One region of the Plantibacter sp. LMC-P-059a genome, then DNA from elsewhere that is predicted to be linked to it. Evidence: riboswitches for the same ligand, from Rfam matches in the RefSeq annotation. Region 1 holds a riboswitch; the other holds the start of a gene.
What was found. Region 1 has a riboswitch for thiamine pyrophosphate ahead of QRN27_RS01330 (ECF transporter S component). Riboswitches for the same ligand answer to the same signal wherever they lie in the genome.

Region 1 (3,400 bases):
CCGGCCAAGCCGAGCGCTTCGAGGACGGCGGAGACCCGCTCGTCGATCGCGGCGCGTGTCCATCGCAGCGCCTGCAGGGCGACGCCGAGCTCCTTGCGCACGGTCGCGGCGACGAACTGATGCTCCGGGTCTTGGAAGACCGTCCCGATGCGGGTGAGCAGCTCGGTCGACTTCCAGCGGATGGGCCGTGGACCGATCCCCCCGGCGAGCCGGCGGCCAGCGTCCACGGTTCCGGCGAGCTCGGGCAGCAGACCGGCCAAGGTGAGGGCCAACGTCGACTTCCCGGCCCCGTTGGGGCCGACGATCACCGTGGCGGCGCCCTCCGGCACGGCGAGGTCCAGGTGCGCCTGCACCGGCTGGGAGCGGACCCGTCCGATCGTCAGATCGGACGTCGTCAAGACGGCTGCGTTCGGCTGCACTATCCGGCGGGGCGGCAGCCCCAGCGGGATGCCCGGTACCCAGACGCCGGCGTCGGCGAGCCTGCGCCCGACATCGTCGAGGACCACGGAGGGAGCACCGTCCGCGAGGACCCCTCCATCCGCATCGAGCACGACGACCCGCGTCATCAGATCGCGCCAGACGTCGACCCGGTGTTCGATGACGACCAGGGTCGACGAACCGTCGTCGACCACCCGCGCGACGGCGTCCCTGACCTCAGTGACGCCGATCGGGTCGAGGTTGGCGGTCGGCTCGTCGAGCAGGAGGAGCGAGGGCTGCATGGCAAGCACCCCGGCGAGGGCGAGCCGCTGCTTCTGTCCGCCCGACAGCGCCGAGGTCGGGTGGTCCAACGGGAGGTCGAGGCCGACGGCCTGCAGCGACGAGACGACCCGTCGCCAGATCTCCTCGCGCTCGACCCCGAGGTTCTCGCAGCCGAACGCGACGTCGTCGCCGAGCTTGGACAGGATGACCTGCGAATCGGGATCCTGCAGCACGAGGCCTATCCGACCCCTGGCCTGTTCCGGCGGGACCCCGTCCACAAGCAGCGACCCGCGAGCCTCACCCTCGTCCGCTCCCCCGAGGACACCGGCGAGCGCATGGATCAGGGTCGACTTGCCGGCGCCGGACGCGCCCAGGAGGAGGACCCGCTCCCCCGGTTCGATGACGAGGTCGAGGTCGCTGACCGCCCATGCCTTCCGACCGGCGTGACGCCACCCCCAGTCCTGGGCGACGACGCGCGCCGGACCGGTCGCACCGACCACGCTCAGACCTCGCGCCGCGCGTCCCGCCCTGAGGCGAACCGGCTGAGCGCGCCCGTAGAGGCGAGCGCCTTGACGAGGACCCAACCGACGACGCCAGCGAGGATCGCGCCGGAGACGAGCAGTGAGCCGAGGTAGATCGCGTTGAACTCGGCACCCTTCTCCAGGTTCGCCGACATGAACAGCTCGAGCAGCCATGCGCCGGCACCGGCGCCCGCACCGGCGAGGATGGCCGGGACGAGGCCGAAACGCTTGTAGGCCAGCGCGGCGAACATGAGCTCGGCTCCGAGCCCCTGGGCGAGGCCCGAGTACACGGTGGTGATGCCCCACGCGTTGCCGATGAGCGCGGAGACGACGGCCCCGATGGTCTCGACGAGGACGGCCGCGCCGGGCTTCCTGATGATGAGCCCGCCGAGGACGCCGCCGAGCAGCCAGATGCCGACGGCGATGCCGCCGAAGCCGGGCGTCACGGCACTCGCTCCGGCGTACCAGAGCGATCCGAGCGTGTTCCACGCCCAGAAGATGAGGCCGGTGGCGACGCCGAGGACGGCGACCACGACGATGTCGACGACCCTCCAGCGGAGGTTCCGCGCGGCGGCGCGTTCAGACGAGGAGATTTTGGTCGATGCTGACACGATACGTGCCCTTCCTGTAGACGGAAAAGAGCACGGGATAGCGAGAAATGGTCTCCCTGCGCTGGCATGATCCAGATCAGGTTCGACGGTCGAAGGCGAATACCTTCCTCTCAGCCCGGTTCACCGGACTCCCGTGGTGGCACGAGTCTAACCCCTGCCGCGCAGGATCACTCGACAGGGGTTCGACGGGGGAAGGCTACTTCTTGAGCGCCTTGATGAGCCCGGACAGGGCCTTGCCGCTCACCCAGATGAACGGGATGGCGACGGCGATCAGCGAGATGAGGTTCGGGTCGAACCGGAGGCCCTCGTCCGTCTTGATGTAGGCGCCGACGGGGATGGAGACGCCGCCGCCTCCACCGCCACTGGGCGCGTCGTCGCCGTCTCCCTCGGACCCGCCACCGAAGCCGTAGTACGTCAGCGCCACCGGCACGAGCTTGGTGCCGTCGATGTCCTGCTGCTCTCCGTAGGCCGCGGTCACGCCGAGCCCCTTGGTCTGTTCTGCCAGCTTCTCCACGAGATTCGTCATGCTGCCACGCTACCGCTGCGCATCCGCCGGTCCAAGGGGTTGATCCGTGCTCCCAGCACCCTGCGAGTCGCCTCGACTCCCGAGGCCTCGTCGCCGCGGTTTCCCGAGGAGCGAGGCTGGAGCGATCGCGAGGTCGCCGAAGCGGCTGGCCACCCGATCGATGGTCTGTTCGGCACCGCGCCACTCCTCGTCGGGATCCCACAGCGCCGAACCGGCCTCCTCGGCGGGCACCAGTTGATCGACCTTCACGCCGACGAGGCGGACCAGACGCCCACCCCGATCGAGGTCGTCGAAGAGCGACGCCGCCTCGTCGTAGACGCGGCGCCCGACGTTCGTCGCCTCGCCGATGGTCCGTGACCGGGTCACGAGGCTGAAGTCGGCGTAGCGGACACGGATGCTGATGGTCCGGCCGGCGTACCCGCCCTTCCGGAGGCGGATCGCGACGAGTCCGGCCAGGTTCAACAGCTCGCGTTTCAACACGGTGGGATCCGCGACGTCCGTCGGGAACGTCACTTCGTGGCTGACGCTCTTCTCCCGCCGCGCCAACTCGATCCCGCGCGGGTCGATGCCGTTCGCGAGCTCGAGGAGCCGGCGTCCGGACGCCTCGCCGACGGCGCGCTGCAGCATGGACAACGGAGTGGAGGCGAGCTGACCGATGGTCCTGATACCGCGGTTCGTGAGCTGTTCCTCGGTTCGTCCCCCGACGCCCCACAGCGCTCCCACCGGCAACGGGTGCAGGAAGGAGAGCGTCTCGGCAGCCGGCACGACGAGGAGGCCGTCGGGCTTCGACAGCCCGGACGCGAGCTTCGCCACGTACTTCGTCGCTGCGAGGCCGACCGAGCACGGGAGCCCGGTGGCGTCGAGGACCCGTTGCTTCACGAGCGCCGCGATCGTCCGCGGACTCCCGAGCAACCGGACCGCCCCGGAGACGTCGAGGAACGCCTCGTCGATGCTCAGCGGCTCGACGAGCGGCGTCACCGACTCGAAGACCTCCATGACGCGATCCGAGTACTCGCGGTATCGGCCGTGATGCGGCGGGAGGA
Region 2 (3,400 bases), on a different contig from region 1:
GGCGCTCGTCGTCGGGGCGGTCGTGTTCCTGAGCGACGTCGCCGACGGGCAGATCGCGCGCCGGATGGGGACCGTCTCGGCGCTCGGCACCTGGCTCGACGGCGTCGCCGACCGCTTGACCGTCGTCGTGGTCGCGGCCTCCTTCGCCGTCGCGCAGATCATCCCGTGGCAGGTGTTCGTCGTCATGATCGTGCCCGACCTCCTCCTCGCGTTCATCGCGGTCGTCGCGTTCCGCGGGACGCCCGAGGTACCGGTGAGCCTCGCCGGCAAGATCCGCACGGTGCTCCTCTTCGTCGGCTTCTTCGCGCTGCTCACCGGGCTCGCCCTCGGCGGCGGTGATCCGGCGTCGCCGCTGTCCCGCGTGTTCGGCGGCATCGGCTTCGTCGCGATCCTCCTCGGGCTCGTCGGGCACTTCGTCGCGGCGACCCAGTATGCGCGACGCATGATCGTCACGTGGCAGCGGCAGGGTGTCGGCATCTCCCGCTGATCGCCGTCGGTCACGATGCCGGCCGCTTCCCGGAGACGCGCCAGGCGTGGACGCAGGCGGCGTCGTTTAGGCTCGGAGTATGCCAGTCGACTATCCGGACCTCGTCATCTTCGACTGCGACGGCACCCTCGTCGACACGGAACGCATCTCGGTGCGGGTGAACCTGCAACTCCTCAACGAGGTCGGCGGCGACTACACCGAGGCCGAGGTGCGCGAACTGTTCGTCGGCGCGTCGTTCGAGACCTACGCGACCCTCGTCGAAGCACGGCTCGGCAAGCCGTTGGAGGCCGACTGGATCCAACGCTGGAGCGACATGTTCCGCGGCATCTGCGAGCGCGAGCTGGAAGCGGTCGACGGCGTCGTCGACGCGCTCGACGGCATCGCGGCGACCGGGGTGCCGTTGTGCGTCGCCTCGAACGGCATGCTCCACGACGTCGTCCGGAACCTCGGCCAGGTGGGCATCCACGACCGGTTCGCCGGGCGGATCTTCAGCGCGACCGACGTCGCCGTCGGCAAGCCGGCCCCGGACCTCTTCCTGCACGCGGCCGCCGACTTCGACACCGCCCCCGAGCGGTGCGCGGTCGTCGAGGACAGCGTCGTGGGCGTGCTCGCCGCGCGGGCCGCGGGGATGACCGTGTACGCCTACGCCGGCGGCATGACGCCGGCCGAGCGGCTCGTCGGCGACGGCACCCACGTCTTCGACGACATGCGTGAGCTGCCCGACCTCATCCGAGACACCTGGGCGGAAACCGCCTCCACGCGCTAGCCGCGACTGCGCAGTTCCGGGAACCGGCCGTCGTCATCCGGCGTGGCCGTGGCTTTGTCGGCGTCCGGCACCGTCACGGGCTGCTCCTCGGTGGACCGCCGTGGCCGCTCGCCGCCGCGCGCGACGGCCTGGCCGAACGCCTGCGGTCCCGTCGTCGCGAGGCGTCTCCAGGGCAGGGTCCCTTCGATCTCGATCTGCAGGGAGAAGCTCAGCAGGGTGCGGATGACGACGATGATCGCCAGGACGGCTGCGTCGGTCAGCGACGGGGTGGACGTGACCGTCTTCACGAGGTCGGCGGCCACGAGGATCTCGAGCCCCAGGAGGATCACCGAGCCGATCGTCTCCCGCAGCATCCGGAACGCCCGCCCGCCGTCGCGGGTGCGCAGCCACAGGCGGGCCGAGAGGGCGACGGCGATCACGAAGCCCACGACCATCGCCCCGACACCGGCGACCTCGAAGACGATGGTGACCAGCTCGAAGAAGTCCATGCGCCCATCATCCTCGTCGCCTCGCCGGACGGGAAGCGCCACCGACCCGCTATGGTGGTCGCGAGTGACACGGGGTGCCGATCCCAAGACGACCGGCTGAGAACACACCCGTCGAACCTGATCTCGTTAGTCCGAGCGAAGGGATGTCGCGAATGAGCATTCGCACACCGCAGCAGTCTGCCCACCCGTCCACCGACGAGTCCGCCGCCGGCGGGTTCGCGACCGCGGCGGGGGACCTCCTCGACCGGCTGCGCGAGCGCACCCCACTCGTCCAATCGATCACGAACGCCGTGGTCACGAACTTCACGGCGAACGTCCTCCTCGCCGTCGGTGCCGCCCCGGCGATGACCGACATCCCCACGGAGGCCGGGCCGTTCGCCCGCATCGCCTCCGGCGTGCTCCTCAACCTCGGGACGCCGCAAGCGGAGCAGCGCCAGGCCATGATCGAAGCCGCGACCGCCGCGAACGAGGTGGGCACCCCGTGGGTGCTCGACCCCGTCGCGGTCGGGTCCCTCCCCGTCCGGACGGCGCTCGCCGCGGAGCTCCTGGCACTCCGGCCGACGATCGTCCGGGGCAACGCGAGCGAGATCATCGCGCTCGCCGGCCTCGGCGCCGGCGGTCGCGGTGTCGACAGCACCGACTCCGTCGACAGTGCGATCGAGGCTGCGACCGCGATCGCGCGCACCTCGGGAGCGGTTGTGGCGATCTCCGGTCCGACCGACGTCATCACCGACGGTGAGCGCATCGTCCGCTGCTCCAACGGACACCCGTGGCTCACTCTCGTGACGGGCGGCGGATGCGCGCTCGGTGCGGTGTTCGCCGCGTTCGCTTCGCTCCACGATGACCGCTTGCTGACGACGGTGGCCGCAACGAGCGTGTACACGGTCGCCGCTCAGCTGGCCGCGGCGGAGAGCCGCGGGCCCGGGTCGTTCGCCCCGGCTTTCCTCGACCGCCTCCACCTCCTCGATGCGGAGACCGTCCGCCGACTGGCGGTGGTGGCATGAGCGCCGAGACGGTGTCCGACAGCGTGCACGCCGCCCGTTCGCACGCCGCCCTCGTGCGCCGGGCCATGGAGACGTATCTCGTCACGGATGCCTCGGCCAGCGGCGCCCGGGGCGTGCTCGACGTCGTGCGCCGAGCCGTCGACGGCGGGGTGACCGCGGTGCAACTGCGTGAGAAGACCGCGACGGCTCGCGAGCTGTTCGACCTGACCGTCCGTGCCGCGGAGCTCGTATCGGGTCGAGCCCTGCTCCTCGTCGACGACCGGGTCGACGTCTTCCTCGCCGCCCGTTCCGCCGGCGCCGTCGTCCACGGTGTCCACGTCGGGCAGAGCGACCTCCCGGTCGACGCGGTCCGCCGGATCGTGGGTGACGCGGCCGTGGTGGGCTTGACGGCGAACACGCCCGCCCACCTCGACGCGGTGGCCGCCCTGCCCGCCGGGACCGTCGACTACCTCGGCGTCGGCGTGATCCGCCCGACGGCGACGAAACCGGACCACCCCGAGCCGCTCGGCGTGGACGGGTTCGCCGCGATCGCCGCCGCCACCGAGCTGCCCTGCGTGGCGATCGGCGGGGTCGGGCTCGCCGACACCGTGGCCCTCCGATCGGCGGGTGCCGCCGGGCTCGCGGTGGTGTCCGCCATCTGTGCCGCCGACGATCC

Region 2: it holds a riboswitch for thiamine pyrophosphate, as region 1 does, so the genes downstream of both, thiM (hydroxyethylthiazole kinase) here and QRN27_RS01330 (ECF transporter S component) in region 1, are expected to answer to the same signal.

The regions. Positions count from the first base shown of each region.
Region 1 covers NZ_JARVRZ010000001.1:275,337-278,736, forward strand. Annotated here, with positions in the region: gene QRN27_RS01325 (ABC transporter ATP-binding protein) at 1-1,199, opposite strand, end outside; gene QRN27_RS01330 (ECF transporter S component) at 1,202-1,831, opposite strand; TPP riboswitch at 1,868-1,976, opposite strand; gene QRN27_RS01335 (hypothetical protein) at 2,028-2,357, opposite strand; gene dinB (DNA polymerase IV) at 2,367-3,400, opposite strand, start outside.
Region 2 covers NZ_JARVRZ010000006.1:184,258-187,657, reverse strand. Annotated here, with positions in the region: gene QRN27_RS14225 (CDP-alcohol phosphatidyltransferase family protein) at 1-487, shown strand, start outside; gene QRN27_RS14220 (HAD family hydrolase) at 567-1,253, shown strand; gene QRN27_RS14215 (DUF1622 domain-containing protein) at 1,250-1,741, opposite strand; TPP riboswitch at 1,802-1,902, shown strand; gene thiM (hydroxyethylthiazole kinase) at 1,885-2,745, shown strand; gene thiE (thiamine phosphate synthase) at 2,742-3,400, shown strand, end outside.